2 regions of the Streptomyces sp. NPDC057543 genome follow, and region 2 is predicted to be linked to the other one. Evidence: riboswitches for the same ligand, from Rfam matches in the RefSeq annotation. Region 2 holds a riboswitch; the other holds the start of a gene.
What was found. A riboswitch is a leader RNA that binds a small molecule or an ion and turns the genes downstream of it on or off. The one in region 2 is predicted to bind cobalamin.
Positions count from the first base shown of each region.

Region 1: linked by a shared signal. The riboswitch ahead of ACFU8Q_RS19020 (ABC transporter substrate-binding protein) and the one ahead of ACFU8Q_RS26680 (HoxN/HupN/NixA family nickel/cobalt transporter) in region 2 are both predicted to bind cobalamin.

Region 1 is NZ_JBHVFF010000104.1:7,229-22,056, reverse strand. Features, by position in the region: gene pgm (phosphoglucomutase (alpha-D-glucose-1,6-bisphosphate-dependent)) at 1-630, opposite strand, end outside; gene ACFU8Q_RS19080 (cupin) at 896-1,213, shown strand; gene ACFU8Q_RS19075 (MFS transporter) at 1,203-2,471, opposite strand; gene ACFU8Q_RS19070 (LysR family transcriptional regulator) at 2,551-3,426, shown strand; gene ACFU8Q_RS19065 (GNAT family N-acetyltransferase) at 3,600-4,226, shown strand; gene ACFU8Q_RS19060 (ABC transporter substrate-binding protein) at 4,400-5,287, shown strand; gene ACFU8Q_RS19055 (type B 50S ribosomal protein L31) at 5,429-5,692, shown strand; gene ACFU8Q_RS19050 (carbohydrate kinase) at 6,051-6,983, shown strand; gene ACFU8Q_RS19045 (hypothetical protein) at 7,015-8,322, opposite strand; gene ACFU8Q_RS19040 (beta-ketoacyl-[acyl-carrier-protein] synthase family protein) at 8,521-9,798, shown strand; gene ACFU8Q_RS19035 (acyl-CoA dehydrogenase) at 9,813-11,684, shown strand; gene ACFU8Q_RS19030 (acyl carrier protein) at 11,944-12,222, shown strand; gene ACFU8Q_RS19025 (beta-ketoacyl-[acyl-carrier-protein] synthase family protein) at 12,219-13,442, shown strand; cobalamin riboswitch at 13,522-13,712, shown strand; gene ACFU8Q_RS19020 (ABC transporter substrate-binding protein) at 13,743-14,810, shown strand.
Region 2 is NZ_JBHVFF010000181.1:1,734-16,561, reverse strand. Features, by position in the region: gene ACFU8Q_RS26685 (electron transfer flavoprotein subunit alpha/FixB family protein) at 1-205, shown strand, start outside; gene ACFU8Q_RS26680 (HoxN/HupN/NixA family nickel/cobalt transporter) at 324-1,412, opposite strand; cobalamin riboswitch at 1,440-1,643, opposite strand; gene ACFU8Q_RS26675 (biotin/lipoate A/B protein ligase family protein) at 1,839-2,894, shown strand; gene ACFU8Q_RS26670 (SpoIIE family protein phosphatase) at 2,940-5,453, opposite strand; gene ACFU8Q_RS26665 (response regulator) at 5,561-6,250, opposite strand; gene ACFU8Q_RS26660 (sensor histidine kinase) at 6,247-7,395, opposite strand; gene ACFU8Q_RS26655 (carboxymuconolactone decarboxylase family protein) at 7,564-8,544, shown strand; gene ACFU8Q_RS26650 (class I SAM-dependent methyltransferase) at 8,541-9,350, shown strand; gene ACFU8Q_RS26645 (amidase) at 9,328-10,803, opposite strand; gene ACFU8Q_RS26640 (hypothetical protein) at 10,959-11,309, opposite strand; gene ACFU8Q_RS26635 (hypothetical protein) at 11,518-12,294, shown strand; gene ACFU8Q_RS26630 (NCS1 family nucleobase:cation symporter-1) at 12,257-13,831, opposite strand; gene ACFU8Q_RS26625 (TIGR03842 family LLM class F420-dependent oxidoreductase) at 13,961-14,828, opposite strand, start outside.

The DNA of each region.
Region 1 (14,828 bases), on a different contig from region 2:
GCTGCCGAGGAAGTCGTACGTCCCGGTGGTCGACGCCGCCCGAGCGCGGGCGTAGGGCAGTCGGCGTACGTCCTTCAGGCCGGCCGCGATGATCTCGTTGGCCCGTTCCTGGATCCAGCCGGTGGCCTCGGAAGCGGCCGGGCCGCCGTTCGGCGGGTTGTACTTGAACCCGCCGTCGCCGGGCGGGTTGTGGGACGGCGTGACCACCACACCGTCGGCGAGCCGCGAGGTCCGGCCGCGGTTGTGAGTGAGGACAGCGAGCGACACCGCCGGGGTCGGGGTGTAGCCGTCGGCCGGATCGATGAGCACGGTCACGTCATTGGCGGCGAACACCTCGATGGCGGTGATCCTGGCAGGTTCCGACAGCGCGTGGGTGTCGGCGCCGAGGAAGAGCGGCCCGTCCGTGCCCTGCCGCGCCCGGTACTCGCTGATGGCCTGGCTGGTGGCGGCGATGTGGTCCTCGTTGAACGCGGTGGCCGTGGACGACCCGCGATGGCCGGAGGTACCGAACGCCACCCGCTGGTCCGGCACGGACGGATCCGGGTGCAGCGTGTAATACGCGGTCACCAGCCGGGCCACATCGGTGAGATCCTCCGGCCGGGCCGGCTGTCCAGCTCGTTCGTGCGGCATGTGCCACTCCTCCGTATCGGTCGGTCGTTGCGCTCTTCCCCGCGCCATTTTCGCGGGTGGCCCGCACCGGTCCGCGACTGCCCCGCCGTCGGCACGGCCGACGCGGCACGGGAGAACCGGGTTCCGGGAGAACCGGGTTCCGGGCGAATGCAGGAAGAGAAGAGACCAGAGACGGCCGTACCAGTCCGTACCCGCCGGCCGCGTTCTGCTGCGCGAGGCCACCGCCGAGGACGCGGGGGCGCGAGGGCTGCGGCACAGTGGGCATATGGACGATCTGAATGCCCTCGCCGACGAGCATCTGGCCGCCGCCCGCGCCTCCGCGCACGGCCGCAGCGCCCACCGCCTGCTGCATCAGGAACCCCTGCGCCAGACCGTCATCGCCCTCGCCTCGGGCTTCGCCCTCGACGAGCACAACGCACCCGCCGCAGCCTCCCTCCAGGTGCTCCGCGGCAGGGTGCGCGTCACGGCGGCCTCGGGCGATGTGGAGCTGAAAGCCGGAGCGCTCCAGCCGGTTCCGCAGGAGCGGCACGGACTGCTGGCGCTGGAGGACGCCGTGGTGCTGCTGACAGCCGTCAACGAGTGACGGAGACGGTCCCGGGACGTGCTGCGGAGGCCATCCGGACACGCTCCAAAACCCACAGGACGAGGCTTCCGGCGGCCAGCGAACCACCCAGAAGACAGATGCCGCTCCAGCCCGCCCGCGACCAGACCACCGAGGCCAGGGCGGCGCCGGCCGCACCGCCGAGGAAGAACAGCGTCATGAATCCGGAGTTGATCCGGTTGCGGGCCTCCGGGCGGAGCGCGTAGATCACTGTCTGACCGCTGTTGAGCCCCGCCTGCTGGGCGATGTTCAGCGAGATCACCCCGACCGCCAGCCACAGCAGCGAGGACTCGCCGGCCAGCAGCGGCAGCCACGAGAGCGTGAGGAGCGCGGCCGCCGTGCCCGATACCGGCTGCACCCGGCCGCGGTCGCTCAGCCGCGCCGCGATGTTCATGCCCACGACACCGATGACGCCCACCAGCCCGAACAGTCCGATGGCGGCCGCGTTCCAGTGGAAGGGGGGCCGGGTCAGCAGGAACGTCAGCGCGGTCAACTGCACGCTGTACGAGGCCATGGAGAAGGCGCCGATGGCCGCCCGCCACCGCAGCAGGGGTTCCTGCCGCAGCAGGGCCAGCGTGGAGCGCAGCAGTCCGGTGTACGGCATCGGCGCCGCGTCGCGCGGCCGGGACAACCGGGGGAGCCGGTTGTGCAGGAGTATCGCCATCACAGCCATGAGCAGCGCGTTCACCCAGTACGCCGTCCGCCAGCCACCGAGCTCGGACAGCGCACCGGAGGCCAGTCGTCCGAACAGCCCGCCGAGCAGGACACCGGACATGACGACGCCGACGATCCTGCCGCGTTCGGCCGGAGCCGCGAGGGCCGCCGCGAACGGCACCACAACCTGTGCTCCGACGGAGGTCAGCGCGGTGAGCAGGGTTCCCGCGATCAGCAGGGGACCGGTGGGGGCCGCGGCCGTCAACAGGAGGAAGAAGGCGGTGAGGGCGAACAGGAACACCGCGAGGCGCCGGCGGTCCATGACGTCCCCGAGGGGAACGAGCAGGATCAGGCCCAGCGCGTACCCGGCCTGGGCGGCGGTCACGATCAGCCCCGCCGCGGTGACACCGATGTGCAGATTCAGCTCGATGACATCGAGCAGCGGCTGCGCGAAGTAGTTTCCGGCAGCCGAGAGCCCGGCGGCGAGGGCCATCAGCAGGACCAGGCCGCGACCGGGCGCGGATGGATCGGGGAGCGTGCGTGGGACGACGGCCCGGCCGCGCGTCCCGTGGGTGGAATGAGCCATGTCCCTCAGCGTCGGGGATCCGCATCGATGAGTCCAACACATGTTTTTCATTTCATCGATCGTGGTTCACGATGAATGGATGGAACTTCAGCAGATGCGGTACGTCGTCGCGGTGGCGGAACTGGGCAGCTTCACCCGCGCCGCGAAGAGGTGCCTGGTCGTCCAGTCGGCGCTGAGCCATCAGATCGCCCGGCTCGAGAAGGAACTGGGCGCCCGGCTCTTCGACCGCACCAGCCGTCAGGTGCGGCTCACCGCGGCGGGCGAGGCGTTCCTGCCGGAGGCCAGGCAGGCGCTGGACGCGGCGGAGCGGGCCCGGGCCGAGGTCGCCGCCACGACGGGGGAGGTCCACGGCCGCCTCGCGGTCGGAGCCATCCCGACCGTCTCCGCGGTCGACATCCCGGCCGCGCTGCGCGCGTTCCACCTCCGCTACCCGAAGGTGCACATCGTCCTGCGGGACGGGGCGAGCAAGGACCTGGTCCAGGAGGTACGGGACGGCACGCTCGACGTGGCGTTCCTGGGCGTGCTGCCGAGCTACCGGCCGAAGGGCGTGAGCGATCACGAGCTCGCCACGGGCGAACTCGTCGCCGTCGTCGCCCCCACCCACCCCCTGGCGGGGAAGCCGGAAGTGCGGCTGGAACGGCTGGCGAAGGAGATGTTCGTCGACTACCCCGACGGCACGGCGGCCCGGGCGCAGTCGGAGGAGGCGTTCGCGGCGATGGGGCTCACCCGCGAGGTGGCGTTCGAGGTCAGCGGCACCGACTTCATCGTGCGGCTGGTCCGCAGCGGGCTCGGCATCGCCATGCTGCCGGCCGCCTTCGCGGCGGAACTGCCCGGCGTACATGTGCTGCCCGTCCGTGATGCGCCCGCCCGCACGGAACGGCTGGTCTGGAGCCGCTTCCGCCCCGCCCCGGCCGCCGAAGCGTTCCTGACCGGGCTCGGTGTCGATACCGGCTGAGGACTCCGTTCAGTCATCCGGCAGCGCCCGGCGGCGATGCCGCAGGAAGTCCTGCTCGGCCGTGTTCCGCGTACGGTCGACGGCGGCCTCGTACACCGACGCGGCGTCCGAGGCCACGAAGAAATTCTCCCCGAGGCTTGTGGGAGCGCTCCCGGGCTCGGCAGGATGAGGCGATGACCCAGCCCGCCGGCCCACGGGCCTACCACTCCGACGACCGCGCGGCCCTCGTGGACATCTGCGTCCGGACGGCCGACAACGGTGGCGACTCCCGGCATCTGTACCCGGATCCGGAGCTGATGCCGTCGATCTTCGCCGCGCCGTACGCGTACCTCGAACCCGATCTGGCCTTCGTGATCGACGACGGTACGGGCCGGGCGGTCGGCTACATCGTGGGGACCGCCGACACGGCGCGCTTCGTGACGGAGTTCCGCAAGCGGTGGCTGCCCCTCGTAGCAGACCGTTTCCCGGAACCGGACGGCCCGGCGCGCACCCCCAGCGAGGAAATGACCGTTCTGCTGCACGCCCCGGAGCGGATGATCATTCCCGAACTGGCCGCCCATCCCGCCCACTTGCACATCGATCTGCTGCCCACGTGGCAGCGGAAGGGGTACGGCAGAGCGCTGATGCGCAAGTTCCTGGCTGCCCTGCGAGCCAAGGGAGTGGATGCCGTGCACCTGTCCATGCTCACGGCCAACACCCCGGCCAGAGCCTTCTACGACCGGCTCGGTTTCGTTGAGCTCCAGGTACCGGACCCCGGGCCGCTCACCTACCTGGGGCACACGACCGAAGCGGACCTGTAGCGGACCGTTGCCATCGGCGGGACGACGCCCCCCCGTCCGGCCATGCGCGGATGTCTTCGCGTCACATGTGCCGGACCGGCCGCACAAGGGGATGTCGCGGGGGTTCGCTGGGCAGGTACTGGTGTACGGCCCTGAAGACGGGGCGCAGTGGCCGCCGGCGAGGTGCGTGTGACGTGAGGGAGCGGACCGTGTGGCAGTTCTCCGACGATCGTGGACAGTTGTCGACCGCTGGGCGGTGCCCGACGCGGGTGCTCGCCTATGTTCAGGCCGGAGCGACCCTGTGGGACCACGGGATACGCCCCAGCGCGATATTCGGCTCCGGTCATGACGATCGCACCGTGCCGGACCGGGCGAAGACCGGATCGTTGGCGTTGACCGAGGTCCGCTACCTCGGTGCGGGCGGCACCCTGGACGTGGACACCCTGCTGGGCGGTGAGCCGGATCTTGTCGTGGCCGTCAGCTACGGCGGCGGGCAGGTCTACGGGCTCGCCCCGGAGACCGCCAAGCATCTGGAGGAGCACGTCCCGGTCGCCGTCATCGACGTCGGCCAGGCGCGTACTTTCGCGGAGATCGGCGACCGGTTCGCGCAGCTGGCCCGATCGCTCGGCGCCGGGGAACCCACGACGGCGACCCGGGACCTGGACGCCGCCCGGGACCGGCTGCGCACGCTCGCCGCCGGACCCGACCGGCCCCGGGTGGTCGCCCTCTCCCCGGCCGGGGACGACCGGACGCATCTCGCCCGCCCCCGCATGTGGCCGGAACTGCGCGTGCTGGCCGAGCTCGGTGTCGACCTCGTGGAACCGACGGACGGGCCCGGCGCGAACTGGTCCACGGTCGGCTGGGCACAGGCCGCGTCGCTGCGCCCAGCCGTCGTGCTCGCCGACGTCCGGGCCAACGCCACCCCCCTCGACGAACTCCGGGGGAACGCGGAGTGGGCGGCGATCGAACGTGCCGCCCGGGTGCTGCCCTGGAACCCGGAGCCGGTCTGCAGCCCGCAGGCCCACGCACGATTCCTGACACTCGTGGCCGACGCGCTGGAGGCCGCCGCCCACCCGCGATGACGTACGCGGCCCGAGGGCGTCGCCGCCCCGCCCGCGTGTGCCGATGCCCCGTACGGACGTCAGCGATCGCGCCGGGCGTCCCGGTTCGCGAGGCTGGCCAGGAGCGCCCCGAGCCGACCCCGTACGTTCCCAGGAGCAGGCATGCAGCAGGACAAGCACCCGCCCTACCGCCCCGTGGTCTTCCGCGACCGTTCGGCGGGCTACGCCTTTCTGACCCGGTCCACCGCGTCGAGCGAGCAGACGATCGACTGGGACGACGGCAACAGCTACCCCGTCATCGACGTGGAGATCTCCGCGGAGAGCCACCCGTTCTTCACCGGGAAGGCCCGCGTGGTCGACTCCGAGGGGCAGGTCGCCAAGTTCGAGCGGCGGTACGGGGAGGAGGGGCGCAAGGGCGCCTCCTGACCCGCGTGCGGCCCCGAACCCGACCCGCGTGCGGAGTTGAACCTGACCCGCGTGCGGACCTGAGCCCGACCCGCGTGCGGACCTGAGCCCGACCCGCGTGCGGAGTTGAACCCGACCCGCGTGCGGAGTTGAACCCGACCCGCGTGCGGAGTTGAACCCGACCCGCGTGCGGACCTGAACCCGACCCGCGTGCGGAGTTGAACCCGACCGCGTAGGGACCCGAGTCCCCCGGCCCTCCCCACAGGGTCGGGGGACTTCGTCCGTCACGCCCTTGATACCGTCCGGCCGTCGTAACCTGTCCACAACATCCCCGGGACCAGGGCGCCCTCGGCACCGCACTCCAGGAGACCCCACCCTCATGCTCGACAGACTCGCCCTGCTGGTCATCGGCGAATGCGTCGCCGACATCGTCCGGCTGCCGGGTGCGGCCGATCAGGTCCACCCGGGAGGCAGCCCGGCCAATGTGGCCTACGGCCTGGCCAGGCTCGGGCACGGCACCACCCTGCTCACCCAGCTCGGCCAGGACCACAACGGACGGCTGATCAGGGACCACCTGGTCGCTGCCGGGGTGGGGGTCCGCACGGACGGTGCCACGGCGCCCACCCCGTCCGCCGCCGTGACTCTGGACGACGTCGGCCGGGCCGCGTACACCTTCGACATCACCTGGACGCTCGCCCCGGTGCCCCCGGACCGGCCGCCACACCATGTCCACACCGGTTCCCTCGCTACGGTGATGGCACCCGGTGCGGCCACCGTCCTCGCCGCCGTCGAGTCGCTGCGGACGTCCGCGACCATCAGCTACGACCCCAATGTGCGACCCGAACTGATGGGGGACCACGACGCGGCCGTCCGCGAGGTGGAGCGCTGCGTCGCGCTCAGCGACGTGGTCAAGGCCAGTGACGAGGACCTGGAGTGGCTCTACCCGGACCGGGATGCGCGGGAGGTCGCCGAGCGGTGGCTCGCCAGTGGCCCGGCCCTCGTCCTCGTCACCCGGGGACGCGACGGCGCCCTCGCCGTCCTTCCCGGCGGGCAGGTGACGGTCGACGCGCTGCCCACCGACGTGGTCGACACGGTGGGGGCGGGCGACGCCTTCATGTCGGGAACCCTGCATGCCCTCGCCGCACAGGGACTGCTCGGCGCGGACGGCCGTGAACGGCTGCCCTCGCTGGACCGGGCCACCGTGACCGAGGTCCTGCGCCACGCCGCGGCCTGCGCCGCCGTGACCGTCGCACGGGCCGGGGCCAACCCGCCGGACGAGGCGGAGTTGAACGCGGCCCTCGCCCGGGGCTGAACGCGACGGCGCCGCAGGGCCTGCCCCGAGTTCACCGGAGTCCGGGCGCCGCCGGACGCGGCGTGCGGTCTTCGTCGAGGAACTCGACGACGGCGAGAGCGAACAGCGCGCACAGTGCGATGCACACGGTGACCAGGCCGGTCGGCCGGTCCCACACCACCAGGACCGCGGCGGCCACCACGACCACCGTCCAGTTCAGCCAGGCCCTGGCCCGGTGCACCCACCTGCCGACCGGGCCGCCGGTGACACCGGCCGCGTCCCGTACCGCACCGATGCCGCCGCTCCACATGGCCTCGACGCGAGTGGCGGCGCGGCCGGCACCGGTGAGCCACGCGGCGAGGGCCACCACGATGCCGAGCGTGATCACCACCCGGACAAGGGTGCGTGCCGGGCCGGCCAGGGCATCGAAGACGGAACCGGCCGCCGGCTGCGACACCTCGGGCGGGAGGCTGTCGAGATAGAACGCGCGGCCCAGCCACATGGCGACCGCGAGCACCGCGGCACCCGCGGCGACCGCGAGCGCCGTCGTGACCAGTGCGCGTCGGCGGCGCACCGCGAGCAGCACCCCGCCCGCGGCCAGGGCCAGGGTGACCGGCGGCAGCCAGAAGCCGATGATCTGGAGGGCCCGGAACCCCCTCTTCGCCTTGCCGACCGCGTCGGAGGTCAGCACGGTGAAGTCGGTGTGGATCTCGGGGATCTTCGCGGCGATCGTGAGCCCCCGGTCCACGAGGCGTTGTTTCACCCGGTCGATCACGGGTGCAAGGTCGATGGTGACGGTGTCGTTCGTGAGCTTCACCGCCCCGTTGCCGCTGCCGGTCAGTGCCTTCAGCGTCGCGGACTGGGCGGCCCGGTTGAGACCGGTCCAGATCGTCGCGAAGGCGTCGCTCGTGACGAACTTCTCCACGGTTCCGTGGACGAAGCCCGTGACTCCCGTGGTGAGGGGGCCGCTCAGGCGAGTGAGCGCCTTGTCGACCACCGGCCGGTCCGCGGGGGCGACATCGGCCAGTAACGCCTTCACGTCCAGGTGCTTCATGACGGCCCCGGTGACGCGGTCGCTCACCGCGGCCTGCACATGGGGATCGGATGCGAGGGGCGCCATCATCGCCACATAGTTGTCCGTGTCGCCGAGCTGGTTCTTCGCCCAGGTGGACACGATGCTCAGCGGTGTGAGGACGGCCGCGACGAGGATGAGCAGTACGGCGAGGAACGAACGGGCCCGCAGCCGGTGCCGCCCCGGGGCACGGGCCTCCAGCGCCGTCACCCGGGCGCGCAGCGCCTCCAGTTCCGTCAGTTCCGTGCGCGCGTCGGGGGATTCCGACCGGTTGTCGTCCGCTTCCATGACCCAAGGGGATGCTCCACCGGTGCGGACAGCGCGGTGGACTGCTGCGGACGGGTGAACGCGCGTACCGGACGCGCGGCGCGGATCCGTCCACCCGGCCCATCGGTGACCCGTTCGGCCCAGTGAGCGCAACCTCGCCGGGGCTACTGCCGTTCGACAACCGGTAGGCGTGATCGATTACGGCGGAGGGGGCGGAACATGGGGCGGGCGGACATGGGTGTCGCGGTGACGGGAATGGGGCTGGTGACTCCGGCGGGTGCGGACGAGCACACCTTCTGGGCGGGACTGTGCGCCGGCGTCTCCGTGGCCCGGCGCTGCGACGAACTGGCGGGGCTGCCCGTCGACTTCGCCTGTCCGGTGGACGGGATCGATCTCGACGAGGCCGTCGGCGGACGCGCGGTGTGGCGGATGGCACGGTTCGTGAAGATGGCGCTGGTCGCCGCCCGGCAGGCGGTGGCGGACGCCGGGCTGTCGCCGGAGCGGTGGGACGGCGGCCGGGTCGGTGTGGTGCTGGGCGTCGGCGTGGGCGGGGTGTCCGCGCTCGTCGACAATGTGCGCAGGCTGGACGGTCAGGGACCGGACGCGGTGTCGCCGCTCCTGGTCCCGATGATGATGCCCAACGCGGCCGCCGGGGAGGTGGCCATCGCGTTACGGGCGTACGGCCCGAGCCTGGCACCGGCCACGGCGTGCGCGTCAGGGGCGACCGCGATCGCCGTGGCCCGCGACCTGCTGACGAGCGGCCGGTGCGATGTGGTGGTGGCGGGCGGCGCGGAATCCGTACTGACTCCGCTGGTGGTGAGCGCCTTCGCGGGCATGGGTGCGCTGTCCCGGCGGAGCGGCGATCCGGCCGCGGCATCACGGCCGTTCGCCGCGGACCGGGACGGTTTCGTGATCGGTGAGGGTGCCGCCGCGCTCGTGCTGGAGCGGACACCCGCCGTCTACGCCCGCGGCGGGCGGCCGCGCGCCCTGCTGACCGGTGCGGGCTCCGGCACCGACGCCCATCACCCCACGGCCCCCGGCCCGGACGGAGCCGGGCCGCGCAGGGCAGTGGAGGCGGCGCTGAACGAGGCAGGCTGGGCGGCCCACGAGATCGATCACATCAATGCGCACGGCACGTCGACGCCGCTGAACGACGCGATGGAGACGGAGCTCATCGCGGAGCTGTTCCCGCACCGGCCGTCGGTGACGGCGTCCAAGGGCGTGCTCGGGCACACCCTCGCCGCGGGCGGGGCGATCGAGGCGGCGGCCACCGTACTGACCCTGGAGCAGGGGCTCGTCCCGCCGATCGCCAACCTGGCCTCGCTGCCGGACGGGTTCGACCTCGACTGCGTGGTCAAGGAGCCCCGCACGCAGTACGTCGAGCGGGCGCTCAGTCACTCCTTCGGCTTCGGCGGGCACAACGTCGCGCTCGCCTTCCAGCGCGTCGAACCGGACGGTCCGCGGCGGACGGCCCCCGGTGTCCTCGCCGTCGACTGAGTCGTTCTTGTCGCATGACCGCAATGATCGACGATCCCTCCACCGAGCCGTCCACGGACTTGCTCACCGCTGTGCTCCTCGGCGACAACTACCGCCGGGAGCACGGCTTCTGGCAGCGGCTGATCAGCACGGAGCCGTTCCGCCGCCCGGAGCGCCGTACCCCCGCCGAGCGCCTGGGCCTCACGTACGAGCGGCTGCGCGTCCTCAACGACCGCCTCGACAGCGGCGCCCGGCTCGCCGCCGACTCACGCGCCCTCGCGGCCCTGCACGAATGGCTCGGGCCGGTCGACCCGGCACTCGCCACGGTGGCGGGCATCCACTACAACCTCTTTCTCGGCACCCTCCTGGACCACGAGGGCGACACCCGGCGCGACCTGTCGGACTTCCTCCGGCTACGGAGCATCGGCACCTTTCTCTGTACGGAGGTGGCGCACGGCAACGATGTGGCCGCCATCGAGACCGTGGCCGCCTACGACCGCGCGCGCGACGGCTTCGTGCTGCACACCCCGCATGCGGGCGCCCAGAAATTCATGCCCAACACCAGCCCGGCGGGCGGCCCCAAGACGGGGCTCGTGGCCGCCCGGCTGCTCGTCGACGGCAGCGATCAGGGGGTCTTCCTCTTCCTCGTACCGCTCACCGATGCCCTACGGGCCCTGCCCGGTGTGCGGGTCCGCAGGCTTCCCGCACGCATGGGCAGTCCGGTGGACCACTGCGTGACCTCCTTCGACCAGGTCTTCGTGGGACGCGACGCGCTGCTCGGCGGGGACCACGGACGCATCGGCGACGACGGCGGGTTCAGCAGCACGGTCGACAACCGGAGACATCGACTCCGTATGTCGATCGGACGCGTCGCCTCCGGAAAGATCTCGATGAGCGCCTGCGCGGTCGGCTCCGCGCGCGCGACACTCGCCGTCGCCGTCCGCTACGGCGGCCACCGGTACATCTCCGGGCCGCGCGGCTCGCGGCAGGTACCGGTGATCGCCCACCGCAGCCACCACGGCCCCCTCGCCGTGGCCATGGCCACCGTCTTCGCGATGAGCCTGCTGCACCGCAGGGCCCTGGACCGCTGGGAGCGGCGGGAGGACGGCTCGGGCGCGGGCCCGGAGGAGGCGGAGCGGCTGGTCGCCGTGGCCAAGGGGTGGATCACCTGGCGGGCCAGGTCCGTGATCGTCGAATGCCGTGAACGGTGCGGCGCCCAGGCGCTCCTGGAGAACAACGGCATGAGCGAACTGCTCACCGGAGTGGAGGGCGCCATCACCGCCGAGGGCGACAACCTGGCCATCCATGCCAAGGCGGCCGCGGAAATGCTCTTCGCCACCGAACCCGCCGGGTGCGGAACCCCCCGCGGCGGCACACCCGGTGATCTCGCCGACCCCCGGTTCCTCGGCGGGCTCCTGGCGGCCCTGGAGGAGATCTGGTTCGACCGGGCCAGGGAGCGGATGGGCCGCGCGCCGCACGGTGATCCGCTGGGGCGGTGGAACGCCGCGGCCGGGCCCGCCCTGCGAGGCGTCGAGGCCCACGCCCACCGGCAGGCGGCCGAGGCGTACACGGACGCGGTGGCCGGTCTGCCGGACGGACCCGCGCGCGAACAACTCATCGAACTGCAAAGGCTGTTCGCGCTCGACTGGATCGCCCGGAACAGCGGTGACCTGCTGGCCGCAGGTCATCTGACAGGTGATCAGGTCAACCGGCTGCCGGAGGCCGTGGATCAGCTCATCACCACCGTCGCCCCCCGACTGCCCGCCCTCGTCGACTCCTTCGCGCTGCCGCGGGAACTGCTCGCCGACTGGCCCATCGCGGGGGCCGATTACGTCGACGCGTACGACGACCCGGCGGCCGCCTGGCAGCAGCACGGCGGCCGGACGACGGCTCAGGGACCGCGGTGAGGGTCGTGACCAGGGCCGGAACGGGCCCGCGGACCCGCCGGGTACGGGAGGCGTCCGGGGCCCTCGGCGTCCGGGTCGTGCTGTTCGCCTTCTGGGGTACGGCGGCCGTCCTGGCCCGGTGGTGCGGACCCCGTGGAAGAACGTTGCCGAATCGGTTCGCCCCAAGGCGTAACTGGAGGCACGCCACCCAGTTGATCCGGCGTCGGGGCGATTCCCCCACCGTCCCCGGCAGCCGTACCGAATGATGGAGAGGAAGCTCATGAGTACGATTCATCCAAAGATCACCGAGGTGCTCACACACACCTTCAAAGTGCCCGCCGCCGAGATCCGCCCGGATTCCACGATGGACAGTTTGGAGATGGACTCCCTCGCCGTCGCGGAGTTCGCCGTCCTCATCAGGGAGACGGCGGGCGGCGGTGGGGACTTCGACGGGCTTCCCAAGGGCGCCACCCTCGCCGACATCACACGGTTCATCGACGCGACAGCGGACCGCGGGACCCCGGCGAGCGGCTCGGCGCCGATGAGCAACGCGCGATGAACAGGCCCGCCATCGCCGTCACCGGTCTGGGAATGATCACCCCGGTCGGCAACGACACCGAATCCACCTGGAAAGGTGTGTGCGCCGGGGTCTCGCCGGTGCGTACCGTCGCGGCACTCGAAGGCTGTGCGATCGACTTCGCCTGCACCGTCGACGGAATCGATCTGGACGCCGCGATCGGCGGGCGCACGTCCTTCCGGATGGGGAGGTACGTCAAGCTCGCCGTCCTCGCCGCCCGGGAGGCGGTCGCCGACGCCGGACTCGACCCGGAGCGGTGGGAGGGCAGCAGGGTCGCGGTGGTCGTCGGCACCAGCAGCGGTGGCTCCGCCTCACTGACCGAGCAGGCCGTCGTACTCGACCGGCACGGACCGGACGCCATCTCACCGTCGGGCATCCTGCTCACCATCCCGAACATGCCGGCGGCCGAGATCGCGATCCAGTTGCGGGCCACCGGTCCCAGCATGGCACCGTGCACCGCGTGTTCGTCCGGTATCACCGCCTTGTCCGTCGCCCGTGATCTCCTGGCCACCGGGCAGTGCGACATCGCGATCGCCGGAGCCACCGAGTCGATCGTCTACCCGGCCGCCATGGCCGGGTTCGCCCGGTCCGGAGCCGCGGCCCGGGCGCACGGCGACCCGGCCAGGCGGTGCCGGCCCTTCGCGGCCGACCGTGCCGGGCTGGTCATGGGCGAGGGCGCCGCCGTCATGGTGCTGGAACGGGCGGCGGACGCCGCAGCCCGGGGCGCCGGAGCCCGGGCGCTGCTCGCGGGCACCGGCGCCACCACCGACGCCCACCACCCCACCCGTCCGCACCCGTCCGGCGCGGTCGCCCGGGCGGCGGTCGAGGCCGCGCTGCGCGACGCGGGCTGGGCGGCCGAGGACGTCGAGCACATCAACGCGCACGGCACGGCGACGCCGATCAACGACGCCACCGAAGCCGCCCTCATCGGCCGGGTCTACCCGCACCGGCCGCCCGTCACCGCCCCGAAGGGCGTACTGGGGCACTGCATGGGGGCGGCCGGAGCGATCGAGGCCGGACTGACCGTCCTCACGCTCCAGCGCGGAGTCGTACCGCCGATCGCCAACCTGGACGCCCCGGCACCCGAGTTCGACATCAACTGCGTCACCGAAGAGCCGCTGCGGCTGCCTGTCCGGCGCGCCGTCAGCCACTCCTTCGGCTTCGGCGGACACAACGCCGTGATCGCTCTTCAGCGTCCGTAGGCATCAGGCAGGTGGTGCGACGGGGAGCACAGCCCGGCGTACCACCGGCCACACCGCCCATGAGCTGCGTGGACGCGCATGATAGCTTGCCAGGGCCAGTCGAACTCCACGTAGGAGTCAGGGAATCCGGTGAGAATCCGGAACTGACGCGCAGCGGTGAGGGGGACGGGCGGGGCCACGGCCACTGGGAACCACCTTCGGGTGTCCTGGGAAGGCGTCCCGTCCGACAGAACCCGAGTCCGAAGACCTGCTGGCGGCTGCGACCCGGTACCGGGCGCAGAACTCCAACGGGCTCCGCGCATGGGCCCAGAGACGCAGAGGGACTCCGTGCCGTCCACAGCCAGCTCCGTCCGCACCATCGCCCTGCTCACGGCGGGACTCGTCCTGCTGACCGCCTGCGGCGGCGGAACGAGCAACTCCGCCGCGAAGTCCGGCTCCGCCGACGGATATCCGGTGACGCTGAAGAACTGCGGGCGCACCGTCACCGTCGAATCCGCGCCGCGCCGCGCCGTCTCCGTCGACCAGGGGTCGACGGAGATCCTGCTGTCCCTCGGCCTCGCCGACCGGCTGGCCGCCACCGCGACCTGGACCGACCCGGTGATGAAGGGTCTGGAGAAGGCCAACGCCGAGGTCCCCAGGATCGCCGACAACCGGCCCTCGTCGGAGAAGGTCCTCGACCAGGAGCCCGACTTCATCAGCGCGTCGTTCGAGTCGACCCTCGCCAAGGGCGGCGTCGCCCCCCGCGAACAGTTCGAGGAACTCGGCGTCCCCACCTACGTCTCGCCCGCCGACTGCACCGGCAAGGACAACAGCGGCCGTGGCGACGGAGCCCGTACCGAGCCACTGACCATGGACAGCGTCTACGACGAAGTGCGCGACCTGGCCAGGGTGTTCGGCGTGCAGGAGCGCGGCGACTCGCTCGTGGCGCGGCTGCGGGCCCGGGTGAAGAAGGCGACCGGGTCCATCGACGCCTCCGGTACCACCCTCCTCTACTGGTTCTCCGACTCCAAGGCCCCGTACCTGGCCGGCTGTTGCGGAGCACCCGGCATCATCACCGGGGAACTCGGCGCGAAGAACGTCTTCGACGACACGCACGAGGAATGGCCGCAGATCAGCTGGGAGACCGTCGCCGACCGCAACCCCGACGTCCTGGTCATCGGCGATCTGACCCGCAAGGCGCAGACCGCCGAGAGCGCCGCGAAGAAGATCGAATTCCTGGAGTCCAACCCCGCCACGAAAAACATGGACGCCGTCAGGCACAAGCGGTACATCCTGCTGAGCGGCCAGGCCATGAACCCGTCCATCCGGACGGTCGAGGGCGTGGAACGCGTCGCCGCCGGGCTGCGCACGTTCGGGCTCGAGGGGTGACGGACACCGAGCGGCCCA
Region 2 (14,828 bases):
GTCCGTCTCGCCGCAGCTGTACATCGCCTCCGGTATCTCCGGGGCGATCCAGCACCGGGCGGGCATGCAGACGTCCAAGACGATCGTCGCGATCAACAAGGACGCCGAGGCCCCGATCTTCGACCTCGTCGACTACGGCGTCGTCGGCGACCTCTTCCAGGTCGTGCCCCAGCTCACCGAAGAGGTCAGGACCCGCAAGGGCTGACCCGCCCCCTTCGAACAGCGTCCCGACGGTCCGGGGCCGCGTGGTGTCCACCCACCGCACTGCCCCGGACCGTCCTGCCGATGAGGGGAACGTCCAACTCGCCCCCGGCGCCGGGGCGTCAGCCGCTGTCGGCGGCGCGGGCCGTCCAGCGTTCCTCTACCTTCGCGATCCTCCAGTACGCCAACGCCACCGCCCACACCAGCACGAAGAGCCCGACGATGAGGTAGCCGACGTTGCCCAGGTCGAGGCCGGAGATCCAGCCGGTGACCGAGTCCCGGAGATCGAGCTTGTCGTGCAGTACGGTGACCAGCTCGATCGTGCCGATGAGGAAGGCGACCGCGATCGACAGGCCCGTGATGGCAAGGTTGTAGAAGACCTTGCGCACCGGGTTGGAGAAGGCCCACTGGTAGGCGAAGTTCATGAACGTCCCGTCGAGCGTGTCGAACAGGCTCATCCCGGCGGCGAACAGCAGCGGCAGGCACAGGATCGCGTACCAGGGCAGTCCGGCCGCGGCACCGCTGCCCGCCATGACCATCAGGGTGACCTCCGTGGCGGTGTCGAAGCCGAGACCGAAGAGGAAGCCGAGCGGATACATCTGGCCGGGCCTGGTGATGGACCCGGTGAACCGGCCGAGGATACGGTTCATGAACCCCCGCGAGTCCAGGTGCTGCTCCAGTTCGGCCTCGTCGAAGCGGCCGGCCCTCATCGCCCTGAACACCCGCAGGATGCCGACGAGCGCGACCAGGTTCAAGGCGGCGATCAGGTAGAGGAAGGACCCCGAGACGGTCGTGCCGACCACACCCAACACCTGGTGCGTGCCCGAATCTTCGTTGATCAGCACCCCCGCGAGTCGCGCTCCCCCGGCTACCAGCGCCGCCATGGCGATGACCACGCTGGAGTGTCCGAGCGCGAACCAGAAGCCGACCGAAACGGGCCGCTTCCCGTCGGCCATCAGTTTGCGGGTCGTGTTGTCGATGGCGGCTATGTGGTCGGCGTCGAAGGCGTGCCGCATACCGAGGGTGTAGGCGGTGATCCCGAGTCCGATGCCGAACGCCTTGGATCCGACCTCGTAATGCCCCGGTACGACCAGTAGGAACAGCACGCCGAACGCCACCACATGCAGGGCCGCTATCACCGCGAGCAGCCCCGCGGTGCGAATGGTGTCCTCGCGCCGCCACTTGAACACGGCAGATTCGGGCAGGGTCATACGGTCACACTCCAGCACCTCGTGGATAACTTCGTGAGATGCCGTGGCCGGTCTCCTGGCTGACGGGTTCGCTCGCGCTCGTACCCGTCCCGGCCTTCCCAGCCGCGCTCTGCGGCCAGTGGCGTCAGTGGGACGGATACTCCCCGATCACAGTGGCGAGGGCCGCTCCGGCCTGAGACTCCCTGGAGTCTTTCACCGGTCTTCCCGAACACCACGACGTGCACACTCTAGGTTCCCGTGAGTGGCGCCTACAAGGCCGCCCGGTTCGACCGGTGGCGCTCCTTCGGCGCGCGGGGGCTCGGGGTCGCATGTAGCCCGGGGTCGCGCGGGGCCCCCTGGTGACAGCGGATTAAATCGCACGGCAGGGACGTTGTGCGTGATCGGTGCCGATTCGTAGAGGAATCCGGTGGGTCTGGAGGCATGGCTGTGCACGGTGAGTACAAGGTCCCGGGCGGCAAGCTCGTCGTCGTCGATCTGGACGTCGAGGGCGGGGCGTTGCGCAACGTGCGGGTGGCCGGGGACTTCTTCCTGGAGCCCGACGAGGCGATTCTCGCGATCGACGCGGCACTGGAAGGCGCCCCGGCCAACACCGGCACCGCCGGTCTCGCCGCCCGGATCGACGCGGCTCTCCCCGCCTCGACCGTGATGCTCGGCCTCAGCTCCGAGGGCGTCGCCGTCGCCGTGCGCCGGGCCCTCGCGCACGCCACCGAGTGGAGCGACTACGACTGGCAGCTCATTCACGAGGCCCCGCAGTCCCCCGCGCTCCACATGGCCCTCGACGAGGTCATCACCGCCGAGGTCGCCGCAGGCCGGCGTCCGCCGACGCTCCGGGTGTGGGAGTGGGCCTCGCCCGCCGTGATCATCGGCAGTTTCCAGTCGTTGCGCAACGAGGTCGACCCGGCAGGTGCAAAACGCCACGGCATCACGGTCGTTCGCCGCGTATCCGGTGGTGGGGCCATGTTCGTGGAGCCCGGCAACACCATCACGTACTCGCTCTCCGTTCCGGACTCGCTCGTCTCGGGCCTCTCGTTCGCCGACAGTTACGCCTACCTCGACGACTGGGTGCTCGGCGCCCTCGGCGACATGGGCATCAAGGCCTGGTACCAGCCGCTCAACGACATCGCCACGGACGCGGGGAAGATCGCGGGAGCGGCTCAGAAGCGCGTGGTCGGCGGGGAGGGTGCCGTTCTGCACCACGTGACGATGTCGTACGACATCGACGCCGACAAGATGCTGGAGGTGCTCCGCATCGGCAAGGAGAAGCTCTCCGACAAGGGCACCAAGAGCGCGAAGAAGCGCGTCGATCCGTTGCGCCGCCAGACCGGACTGGCGCGCGAGGCCGTCATCGATCGGATGATCGAGTCCTTCCGCACCCGGCACGGCCTCGCGCAGGGCAAGGTGACGGACGAGGAGATGGCCCGGGCCGAGGAGCTCGTGCGTACGAAGTTCGGCACCGAGGAGTGGACCGCTCGGGTGCCGTGACCGAGCGCCGGGTTCCGGGCTGTGGACGGCCCGTCGTCAAGGTGGTCACGTCACCGTCCCCGGGAGTTCCTGCTCGGTCCAGATGATCTTGCCTTCGGGTGTGTAGCGAGTACCCCAACGGCGGGTCAGCTGAGCCACGAGGAAGAGGCCGCGACCGCCCTCGTCGGTCGTCCTGGCGTGCCGCAGCCGGGGAGAGGTGCTGCTGGCGTCGGAGACCTCGCAGATCAGGACGGACTGGCGCAGCAGCCGCAGCCTGATCGGGCCGGCGGCGTAGCGCACCGCGTTGGTGACCAGTTCGCTGACGATCAGCTCGGTCGTCATCTCCAGTTCCTCCAGGCCCCAGGTCCTCAGCACGCGTGCTGTGCGGGCCCGGACGCCCGCGACGGCGGCCGGGTCGGAGGGCACCTCCCAGGAGACGACGTGGTCGGCGCTCAGCTCGTGCGTACGGGCGAGCAGCAGGGCGACGTCGTCGGGCTGCGGTACGGGGAGCAGCTGCTCGACGACCGTCGCGCAGAGTGCGTCGAGGGAGAGTCCGCACTGCGACAGGGCGGCGCCGAGGCGGGACATGCCGAAATCGGCGTCCCGGTCCCTGCCTTCGATGAGGCCGTTGGTGTAGAGGCCGATCAGACTGCCTTCCGGCAGCGCGATCTCCGCCGTCTCGAAGGGCATCCCGCCCAGGCCGAGCGGGGGCCCTGCGGGCAGTTCGGGGAAGCTGACACGCCCGTCCGGGAAGACGACGACGGGGGGCGGGTGGCCGGCGCGGGCCATCGTGCAGAGCTGGGTGACCGGGTCGTAGACCGCGTATAGGCAGGTGGCGCCGAGCACGGTCGTGCCGCTCACCTCGCCGTCGGGTTCCTCGTCGCTCAGCCGGAGGACGAGGTCGTCGAGGTGGGCCAGCAGTTCGTCCGGGGGCAGGTCCATGTCGGCGAGGGTGTGCACGGCGGTGCGGAGCCTGCCCATGGTCGCGGCGGCGCTGATGCCGTGGCCGACCACATCGCCGACGACCAGGGCGACCCGGGCGCCGGACAGCGGGATCACATCGAACCAGTCGCCCCCGACCCCGTCCTTGGCGTCCGCCGGGAGGTACGAGGACGCGACGTCCAGGGCCATCCCCCCGGGCAGGGTGTGCGGGAGCAGACTGCGCTGGAGGGTCAGCGCCGCGGCGTGCTCGCGGGTGTAGCGGCGGGCGTTGTCCACGCACACCGCCGCCCGTGCCACCACTTCGCGGGCCGGCAGGACGTCGTCGGGTTCGAAAGGAGCCAGGTTCACCGATCGTACGAAGGTGGTCAGGCCGAGCACCGTGTCCCGGGCCCGCATGGGTACGGCGATGAGGGAATGGAGACCGAACTCGCGGATGGTCGCCGCCCTGGCGGGCTGTTCGACGTCCCACAGTCGCCTGACGGAGTCGAGGACCGGGATCAGGAGGGGTTCGCCCTCCCTGAGGAACCGGACGTCGTGGGACGGGGGAACGGAGTCCACCAGGTCCCCGACCCGGTGGATCGCCTCCGGGCAGCCCTCCCGCACCGAGCTCATTCCCGCGCGGAGCAGCATCGGCCGGGCCGACGCGCCACCCGCACCCGGGCGGGCGGCTCCCGTGCCGGAAGGCCCGGTACCGAGGGGCCACGGACCGGGCTCCTCAGGGCTGGCGACCGGTTCCAGCAGGTCGACGACGACGAAGTCGGCGAACCGCGGCACCGCGAAGTCGGCCAGCTCCTGAGCGGTGCGCAGCACGTCCAGGGTGGAGCCGATGCTGGCTCCGGCGTCGTTGACCAGGGACAGGCGCTGCTGGGCCTTCCACCGGTCGGTGACGTCCAGGACCATGTAGCAGAGGCCGGTGACCGTGCCGTCACCTTCGGTCAGGGGGAAGAACGAGGTGGAGTAGGCGCGCTCCCGGTGCGGATCGGCCCAGCTCCAGCCCCGGTACTCGTAGTCGATGACGGGGATCCCGGTGTCCAGCACCCGCCGCATCTGGGTCTCCAAGGCGTCGGCCGCCATTCCCGGGAGCACTTCGCTCAGTCCGCGGCCCACCCGCTGTCCCCGCGGGACGCCGCCGATGCGTTCCAGGGTGTCGTTCAGCCAGACGTAGCGCAGCTGTGGGTTCAGTACCGCCATCCCGATCGGTGAGCTGGTCAGGAAGGCGTCGACCACCGACTGCCCCGCGACCCACTCCGGCCTCCGTTCACGCCCGGAGACCAGGAAGCACTCGCGGCCGTCCAGGTGGAACGCGGCCGAGACCCGCAGATCCACTTCGATCCGCTGCCCGTCGCGCCGCCGCACGGTGGCGACACCGCTCCACCCCACGCCCGTGCGGCAGCGCTCGGCGATGCCCGCCACCCGTACCGGGTCCCCGGGCATGGCGAGGAGGAAGTCGGCGGGGTTCCCGACCACTTCCGCGGCGCGGTAGCCGAGCAACTCCTGCGCGCTGTGCGTCCAGCCCATGACCGTTCCGGTCCCGGCGACCACCGCGGTCGCGTCGTTCGCCGCGTCGAAGGAGTGCTGAGGGCTGCTGGGCTGCGGCGGTTCGGCTCCGGGCGCCGACTGCGGGCCTGCGGACGCCATACTTGTCACCACCCCTCCACTCCGTTCGGTTCCATGATCCTGCCTACGGCGCTCGGGTGCGAATGTCCGGGGCCGTGGTTCGCGGGGCCCGGCTGCCGCGATGCGGGTCAGGGTCGGGGTTCGCGGGGTGCGACGAGGCCCGATTCGTACGCGAAGACGACGAGCTGCGCCCGGTCGCGGGCGCCCAGCTTGGTCATGGCGCGGCTGATGTGGGTCTTCGCGGTGAACGGGCTGATCACCATGTGTGCGGCGATCTCCTCGTTGGTGAGACCGCGGGCGGCCAGTGCGCTGACTTCGCGTTCCCGGCGGGTGAGGTTCTCGAAACCGGGGGCGGTGGTCCGGTCGGGTGGTCTCGCGACGAATTCGCCGATCAGCCGGCGGGTGATGGCGGGCGAGAGCAGTGCGTCACCGCGGGCCGCTACGTGGATCGCACGGAGGAGTTCGGCCGGTTCGGTGTCCTTCAGGAGAAACCCGGCGGCTCCGGCGCGCAGCGCGTCGAAGACGTACTCGTCGAGGCCGTAATTGGTGAGGATCACGACGTGGACGGCGGCAAGCCGGGGGTCGGCGGCGATCTCGCGGGTGGTCTCGATGCCGCCCATCACCGGCATCTGTACGTCGACGAGGGCGACGTCCGGGGTGTGCAGTCGGGCGAGCTCCAGGCCGTGGTGGCCGTCGGCGGCCTCGCCGATCACCTCGATGCCGTCCTCGGCGTCGAGCAGCGCTCGGAATCCGGCCCGCATCAGCGCCTGGTCGTCGACGATCAGCACCCGGATCGGCGCCGCGTCCGATGCGGTCATCCGAGGGTTCCGGCGGTGTGGAGGGGGAGCTCCGCGCATACGGAGAAGCCACCGGCCGGGCGGGGGGCGGCTTCGAGGGTGCCGCCGAGCGCGGTGACGCGTTCGCGCATGCCGGTGAGTCCGGTGCCCGCGGTGACGGTGTCACCCGCGGTGCGGGGTCCCTGGTCGTCGATGCGCACGGTCAGGGCCCGTTCGGTGTAGGTGAGGCGGACGGTCGTGGTGGCGCGGCCGGCGTGCCGGGCGACATTGGTGAGGGCCTCCTGCACGATGCGGTACGCGGCCCGGTCGACGGCCGGGGGCAGGGGGCGTTCGTCACCGCTGACCGTGACGTCGAGGGCGATGCCCGCGGTACGGGCCCGCTCGGCCAGCTCGTCGATGCGGTCGAGGCCGGTGCCGGGCTCGACGACGTCGGTCCGGAGCACTTCCAGCGTCGCCCGCAGTTCGCGCATCGCCTCGCCGCTGGCCTCCTGGATGGCGAGCAGCGCGGGCTCCACCTCGGTGCCCCGTTTACGGGCGAGGTGCACGGCGACTCCCGCCTGGAGCTTGACGATCGAGATGGAGTGGGTGAGCGAGTCGTGCAGCTCGCGGGCGATCCGCAACCGCTCCTCCCCCGCCCGGCGCAGCGCGGCTTCGTCCCGGCTGCGTTCGGCGTCCAGGGCCCGTTGTTCGGTCTGGCGCAGATACGCCTGCCAGTTCTTGTCGATCAGTCCGGTGACGCCCGCGCAGAGGAACCAGCCGAGCAGCAGCAGGGTCCGTTCGACGGTCTCCCGTGGGCCCGGTGCGCCGATGGCGAGGACCGTGAAGTAGCCGGTGAGGAAGAGGGCGCCCGCCGCGACGCCCCAGGCGCGGTGTCCGCCCCGGGCGGCGGCGTGCACGGCGGCCAGTACGGGGAAGGCCGCCCAGCTTCCCGGGTGCGCGTGAACCACGTAGCCGAGCATGCAGAACGTGGTGACGGCGAGGACCGCGCGCGGGGCATCGCGGTGCCCGGCGAGTACGAGTGCGCCGGCCGCGACGAGCAGCAGGTCGAGGGCGTCGGGCGCCGAGGCGACGACGGCCGCGGCGGTGACCGCCACGGCGATGACGACGGCAAGTGCCGTGTCCAGCAGGCGAGTCCGCCGGTCGGTGTCCTTCGTGTCCCCCCGCATGTGCGGCACCCTAACTTCCGTACGGCCGTGGCGGCATCACCCCCGGGGACGGATGCGCGACTACTCCGGGGGGAGTAGCCGCGACGGCGGTGGGTCGCGCGGGATCAGCGGTGACTGTCTCCGGGGGTACGACGACCTGGGGCGGGCGTGCGGGCGAGCATCGTCGCCATGACCGGACCTTTCCGTTACACCTCACCCGTACCTCCGAAATCGGCGACCGGCACGGTCGCCGACGTGTACGCCCAACTGGGCACCGACTTCGGCATCGAACGTGCCCGAGTCTTCGTCGTCCTGTCCGCCGCGCCACCCCTGCTGGCCGGTACCTGGGCCGTGCTGCGGGAGTCCCTGCTGGCCGGGCGTGCGCCGCGCACGGACAAGGAGGTGGTGGCCGCCGGGGTCTCCCTCGCCAACCGCTGTCCGTTCTGCGTGGACGCGCACATCGTGCTGCTGCACGCCACCGGCGACCACCGGCTGGCCGAGACGCTCGCGCGCGGCGAACAGCCGAAGGACCCAGGGCATCGTCAACTGCTTGCCTGGGGAAAGGACATGACTACCGTGCGGCCGTTCCCGGCCGAGCAGTCCGCGGAGCACATCGGGACGGCGCTCGCCTTCCACTTCATCAACCGGATCGTGTCGTCGCTGCTGACCGAGAACGCGCTGCCCTGTGGCGCGCAGAAGTACCGTCTCGTACGGACCGTGGCGGGCCGCTCCCTGGCCGGCACCGTGCGCCGTGAGCTGACGCCCGGGGAGAGTCTGGCCCTGCTCGAAACGGAGGGCGAGCCACCGCGGTGGGCGGCGGGCACGGCGATCGGTACGGCGTTCGGCGCGCTGCGTACGGCGGCACAGCTCGGCGCGGGACTGCTGAGCGACGAGGAACTGGCTCTCGTACGGGAGTCGGTGGCGGCCTGGGACGGTGTGACTCCCCTGCCGCTGCACGGCGCGCGGCTGCCGGACCGGGACGCGCTGCCGGGCGCCCGGCTGGCGCTGCTCGCGGCCCGTGCGCCGTACCGGATCACCGACGACGACGTGGCCGCCTGGCGCGTACCGCCGCGCACCGATCACTGCCTGGTCCATCTGATCGCGTTCGGTGCGATCTGCGCCGTCGAGCGCGTCGAGGCCATCCTCACCACGACGAAGGAGCACGCATGACCGTCACCGACACCTGGAACGGGCCGGTCGGTCGGCACTGGGCCGACCATCCGGACCGCTACAACGCCATGCTGGCGGGGTTCGACGCGCCGCTGTTCGACGCGGCGGCGATCGGTGCGGCCGACCGGGTCCTCGACATCGGCTGCGGCAGCGGCCACACGACTCGGACGGCCGCGCGGCGCGCGCCTCGGGGACGGGTCACCGGCGTGGACATCTCGGCGCCGCTCCTGGAGCGGGCCCGGTCCCTCACCCCGGCGGCGGAATACCCGTCCGTTTCCTACGAGTCGGGGGACGCGCAGACCCATCCGTTCGAGCCGGGCGGCTACGACGTGGCGATCAGCCGGGGCGGTGTGATGTTCTTCGCCGACCACATCGCCGCCTTCACTCATATCGCCGGCGCGCTGCGGCCCGACGGCAGACTGGCCTTCATCTGCCCGCAGCCCCCGCGGGCCGACGGCGAGGAGAGCAAGGCGCTGGGCCTGCTGGCCTCGCTGCTGGGCCGGGACCACACCTCGGAGAACGCGGTGGCGACGGCGATGGCCTCCCTGTCGGATCCGGAGCGCCTCCACGAAGTGCTGGGCGCGGCCGGGTTCACGGAGATCTCCGCGGTCGCCGTGAACGCGGCCACCCGCTGGGGCCGGGACGCGGCGGACGCGGTCGAGTTCTTCGTGTCCCGGACGCCGGGGCTCGCCGTCTCCGATGCCACCCGGGCCGCGATGACGGAGGTGCTGCTGCCGCACGAGACCCCGGACGGTGTGCTGCTGCGGGCGGGGGTGTGGGTGGTCAGCGCCCGTCGCCCGGCCTGAGGGAGGGGGACGGAGCGGGGGGCCGGTGTTCGTACCAGCGGCGGTCGGCCTCCAGCTGGGCGGCGAGGGAGATCAGCCGTTCCTCGCTGCGGGAGGGACCGAGCAGCTGGGCGCCGACGGGCAGCCCGCCGGCGGTGAACCCGGCCGGAACGTTGATGCCGGGCCAGCCCAGTACGTTCCAGGGCCAGGCGTACGGGCAGGCCTCGGTCATCGCCACATCGGTGCGCCAGGCGCTCAGCCCGTCGAACCGGCCGATCGGGGGCGGTGGCAGGGCGGTCGTCGGGGTGAGCAGCACGTCGTAGCCGGCCCGGGTCCGGGACGTACGGAAGAACGCGCCGATCCTGCGGTGCTGGCGCACCTCCCGTCCCCGGGCCGCGCGCACCACCCGGCCGCCGAGCCGGGTGCCGGTGCGCAGGGCGCTGCGGGTGCGCGGGTCGAGGAGGGCGGGGTCGGGGTGGCGGGCGGCGAGTTCGGCGATCCCGGCGGTGGCGCGGGGGACGAAGCCGAGGCCGATCAGACCGTAGCGGGGCCTGGCCTCCTCGACGTCGTGGCCCAGGCGGGCGAGGGCCTCGGCCAGTGCGGTGACGGCCCGCCGCACTTCGGGGTGGGGTGCGGAGCCGGTGAGGGTGAGCGGGGGGCGCCAGGCAAGGGCGATGCGCAGTCTGCCCGGGTCGCGGCGGGCGGCGGCCGAGGCCGCGACGGCGGGCGGGCGGTGCGGGTCGTCGGGGTGGGGTCCGGCGACGGCGTCGAGCAGCAGGGCGGCGTCGGCGACGGTCCTGGCCAGCGGTCCGTTGACGGTCAGGCCCTGGAAGGCGTCGCTCTGCGGGTGGACGGAGATCCGGCCGCGCTGCGGTTTGATGCCGACGAGGTGGGTCCAGGCCGCCGGGATCCGGACGGACCCGGCGCCGTCCGAACCGAGCGCTGCGGGTACGAGCCCGGCGGCGACGGCGGCCGCGGACCCGCCGGACGAGCCGCCGGGGGTGTGTCCGGTGTTCCAGGGGTTGCGGGTGGCGCCGAAGGCGGGGCCCTCGGTGAACGGCCACTGGCCCAGCTCGCAGGAGTTGGTCTTCCCGACGATCACGGCCCCGGCGGCCCGCAGCCTGCGTACGACCTCGCTGTCGGCGGTGGCGGCGGGCAGATCGCCGTCGCAGCCGAAGTAGGTCGGCATGCCGAGGACATCGGTGTCGTCCTTGACGGCGAACGGCACGCCGAGCAGGGGCAGCCGCTCCCCTGCGGCGAGCCTGCGATCGGCCTCGGCGGCCTCGGCGAGCGCGGCCTCGACGCGCAGGTGCCGGAAGGCGTTCAGGGTGCCCTGGCTCGCCTCGATGCGCCGCAGGGCCGCGGCCACCTGCTCGGTCGAGGTGGTACGGCCTTCGGCCAGCTCCCGTGCGCTGTCGGCCAGTCCGGTCAGGCCGGCCGGTTCGGTGGTTTCGACGGCTTCCGTTGACGACATGGGCTGCCCGCCTTCCTCGCCTCGGCAGGTGCGCACGCCCGCACCTGTACGCCCGAACGAACTTACCGGAGGGTAACGAGTCATGCGCGGTCCGCTCAACCGTTCGGAGGAGGGTTGGGCGGAGGAGCGCACCACCCGCCCCCTCCGCGTACCGCCTACGGCCGGACGCTGATCTCGCCGATCCCGGTCCCGAGGCCCGCACAGTGCGCGGTGGACTGACCGGACTGCCCCGGATCGAGGGTGACGTGCTCGCCGTCCACGTCCGGGGACCAGCCGCAGACCAGATGCACCCAGAAGGTCTGCGCCGCGCTTCCGTCGTTGCGGCACAGCGCGTAGCCCGTGTAGTCGTCGATCTCGTGCTTTCCGGTCTCGCAGGACAGACCGGGCGGCGTCGCCCCGGGTGTCACGGCGGTGGCGACGGTCGCGGGTACCGCGAGGGCCGCGGCCGCCCCTGCGACGACGCCCCGGAGCACGGTCCTGGACACGCTCCCCATCGACAGCTTCATGTCTTCCCGTTCCTCCTCGTCGGTGACGAACTCGGTGCGTCGGCAACCGTCCCCCGCCACCCATGACACAAAACGAGGCAAAACATCACCGTGTGTATACGCTCGGTGGGTGGTTCGCCGTCGCGCGACCCCCACCTGCCCGGCGTACGCTCAAAAGGATCGGATCGCACACCTGAACAGGCCCGACGGGCCCTTCGAGGGAGGCGCCGTGACCGGCCAACTCATCGGTACACGCCAGGCCGCCTGGGCGGCGGTCCTCGTGCTGGGACTCACGAGCGGCGGTGCCATCGGCGGCGGTGTGGCCCGGGCGGACAACGGCATCGACAAGCTCTCCGCCCAGCAGATCGCAGACCGCTCACGTGACGCGCTCCTGAGCGCCCACTCCTTGCACCTCAGCACGCGCGGCACCCTCGGCAGGGGCATCCCGTCGATGACCCTGGATCTCACCCTCGACCGGAACGGCAACTGCACCGGTTCGGTGGACCTCGGCAGCAGCCAGGGGTCGGTCCGGATCGTGAAGCGCGGCAACGACGTCTGGGTCAAGCCGGACGCGGACTTCTGGAAGAGCCAGGTGCCGTACGGCGGCGCGGCCTTCGCCGCGATCCTCAACGGGCGCTACATGAAGGGTTCGGCCGACGACCCGAGGCTGCGCGACGTGACGAACGGATGCGACCTGGACACCTTCCGGAAGCTGGTCGGCGATCACGCGAACAACGACCGGGGCACGCTGAACAAGGGCCGCAGGACCACGCTCGACGGGGCTCCCGTGGTGCCGGTGACCAGGCTCAGGGACGGCAGGGCGGAGACGGTGTACGTCGCGGCCACGGGCAAGCCGTACCCGCTGAGGATCACGGTCCGGGGCGGCGGGGCGAACGCGGTCGTGGGCCTCTCGGCCTTCGACAAGCCGGTGCCCACGGCCACACCGCCGCCGGATCAGACGTACGACATCAATGCGCTGCTGACCCGTCGGACCGCGCCGCTGTGACCCCGGAGCCGGAGCGCCCGCTGAGCACCGCGTACAACACCAGCGACGAGGCCAGTCCGACCGCCCAGCCGTAGTCCGCGAGCGGCTTCAGGAACGGGATCAGGCCGCCGGCCGGGAACGGGCCCGCGCCGGGGGCCGAGTGGGAGCCGCCGATCGCGAGGACGCCGCCGACGACGAACGCGACGACCGCGCGCCAGTTCCAGCCGTTGGCGTACCAGTAGCGGCCGCCGGGACGGTAGAGGTCCGCCAGGTCGAGCACGGTGCGGCGGACGATCCAGTAGTCGGCGATCAGGATGCCCGCTACCGTACCGAGCAGTCCGCCGACCAGTCCGAGCCAGGTGAAGATGTACAGCTCGGGGGTCTCGGTGAGTTTCCACGGCATGATGAGGACGCCGACGACACCCGTGATCAGGGCGCCCGTACGGAAGTTGATGAGCTTGGGGGCGAGGTTCGCCAGGTCGTACGCGGGTGACACGACGTTCGCCGCGATGTTCACGGAGACCGTCGCCACCAGCACCGTGACCAGGGCGTAGAGCAGCCCGAAGACGTTGTCGGTCCGGGCGACGAGCTGGACCGGGTCCCAGATCGCCTCCCCGTACACGGCCTGCGAGCCGGAGGTGACCAGGACCGAGAGCAGGGCGAAGAGCGTCATCGTGGTCGGCAGGCCGAGCGACTGGCCCCGGATCTGGGCACGTTGGCCGGCCCCGAAGCGGGTGAAGTCGGGGATGTTGAGGGAGAGCGTGGCCCAGAAGGCGATCATGCCCATCAGGGAGGGGAAGAAGACCGGCCAGAACTCCTTGCCCCAGCCGAGCTTCGAGGGCTGGTCGAGCAGCGGGCCGAAGCCACCGGCCTTGACGGCGACCCAGACCAGCAGCACCACGGCGCCGACGATGACGAACGGGGCCGCCCAGTTCTCGAACCGCCGCAGGGCGTCCATCCCTCGGTAGATGATGGCGAGTTCGAGCGCCCAGAAGAGGATGAAGCAGAGCCAGAGTGTCCACGGCTGCCCACCGATCTCGGATGCCTTCGCCCAGCCGCCGAAGATCTTCCCGAGCAGGGTGAAGATGCCGACGCCGCCGATCCAGGTCTGGATGCCGAACCAGGCGCAGGCCACTGCGGCCCGGATCAGCGCGGGCAGATTGGCGCCGCGCAGCCCGAAGGAGGCGCGGGCCAGAACGGGGAAGGGGATGCCGTACTTGGGTCCGGCGTGCCCGGTGAGGAGCATCGGACCGAGCACGATCAGGTTGGCGAGCGCAATGGTGAAGACGGCTTGTTTCCAGTCCATGCCGAGGGCCACCAGGCCGGAGGCGAGCAGCCAGGACGGAATGTTGTGGGCCATGCCGACCCAGAGCGCGGCGAAGTTGTACGTCGTCCAGCGGCGCCGTTCCAGCGGGACGGGCAACAGGTCCTCGTTGACGAAACGGTTGTCGGTGGGGACGGCGCCGGGGGCGAGTTCGATGCGGCCCGACGCGTCGGATATCCCGTCCTGCGGTGGGACGGGTGGAAGGGGTGGTGTGGGTGGGACGATCGATGTCATGGCGGCTGGACCCTTCGCATGGGAGCGGTGCCGTGCGGGGCGGTGCGCGGGGGTGCATGGGGTGCGTGCGGTGCATGGGGTGCATGGGTGCGGACAACCGTGGGACGGGCGGGCCTGACGGTCAGGCTGTCATGTCGTCAGCGCCGGAATGATCTGCGAGCCGTAGGCATCGATCGTCGCCTCGCGCGCGTCGTGCATGTTGTAGACGGCGAACTGGTCGACGCCCAGGTCGCGCAGCGCCCGGAGCTTCTCGATGTGTGCCTCGGCGGGGCCCAGCAGGCAGAACCGGTCGACGATCTCGTCCGGTACGAAGGCCGTGTCGGGGTTTCCGGCGCGGCCGTGGTGGCTGTAGTCGTAGCCGGACCGCCCGGCGATGTACGCGGTCAGGGCCTCGGGGACGAGTCCGGAGTGCTCGCCGTACCGGGAGACCAGGTCCGCGACATGGTTGCCGACCATGCCGCCGAACCAGCGGCACTGCTCGCGGGCGTGGTCGAGGTCGTCGCTCACATAGGCGGGGGCGGCGACGCAGATGGTCACGGAGTCCGGGTCGCGGCCCGCCTGTGCCGCCGCGTCCCGTACGGCCTTGATCATCCACTCGGTGAGGAACGGGTCGGCGAGCTGGAGGATGAAGCCGTCGGCCTTCTGCCCCGCGAGGGCGAGCGCCTTCGGACCGTACGCGGCCATCCAGACCGGCAGTCTGCCGTTCTTCACCCAGGGGATCTGAACCGGCTGCCCGTCGACGGCGGCCTCCCGCCCCTCGGCGAGGTCGCGGATGACGTCGATGGCCTCGCCGAGGCGGGCCAGAGTGTTGGGTTTGCGTCCGGCGACGCGCATCGCCGAGTCGCCCCGGCCGATGCCGCAGACGGTGCGGTTGCCGAACATGTCGTTGAGGGTGGCGAAGGTGGAGGCGGTGACCTCCAAGGTGCGGGTGGACGGGTTGGTGACCATGGGGCCGACGACGAGGTGTTCGGTGTGTTCGAGGATCTGGCTGTAGATG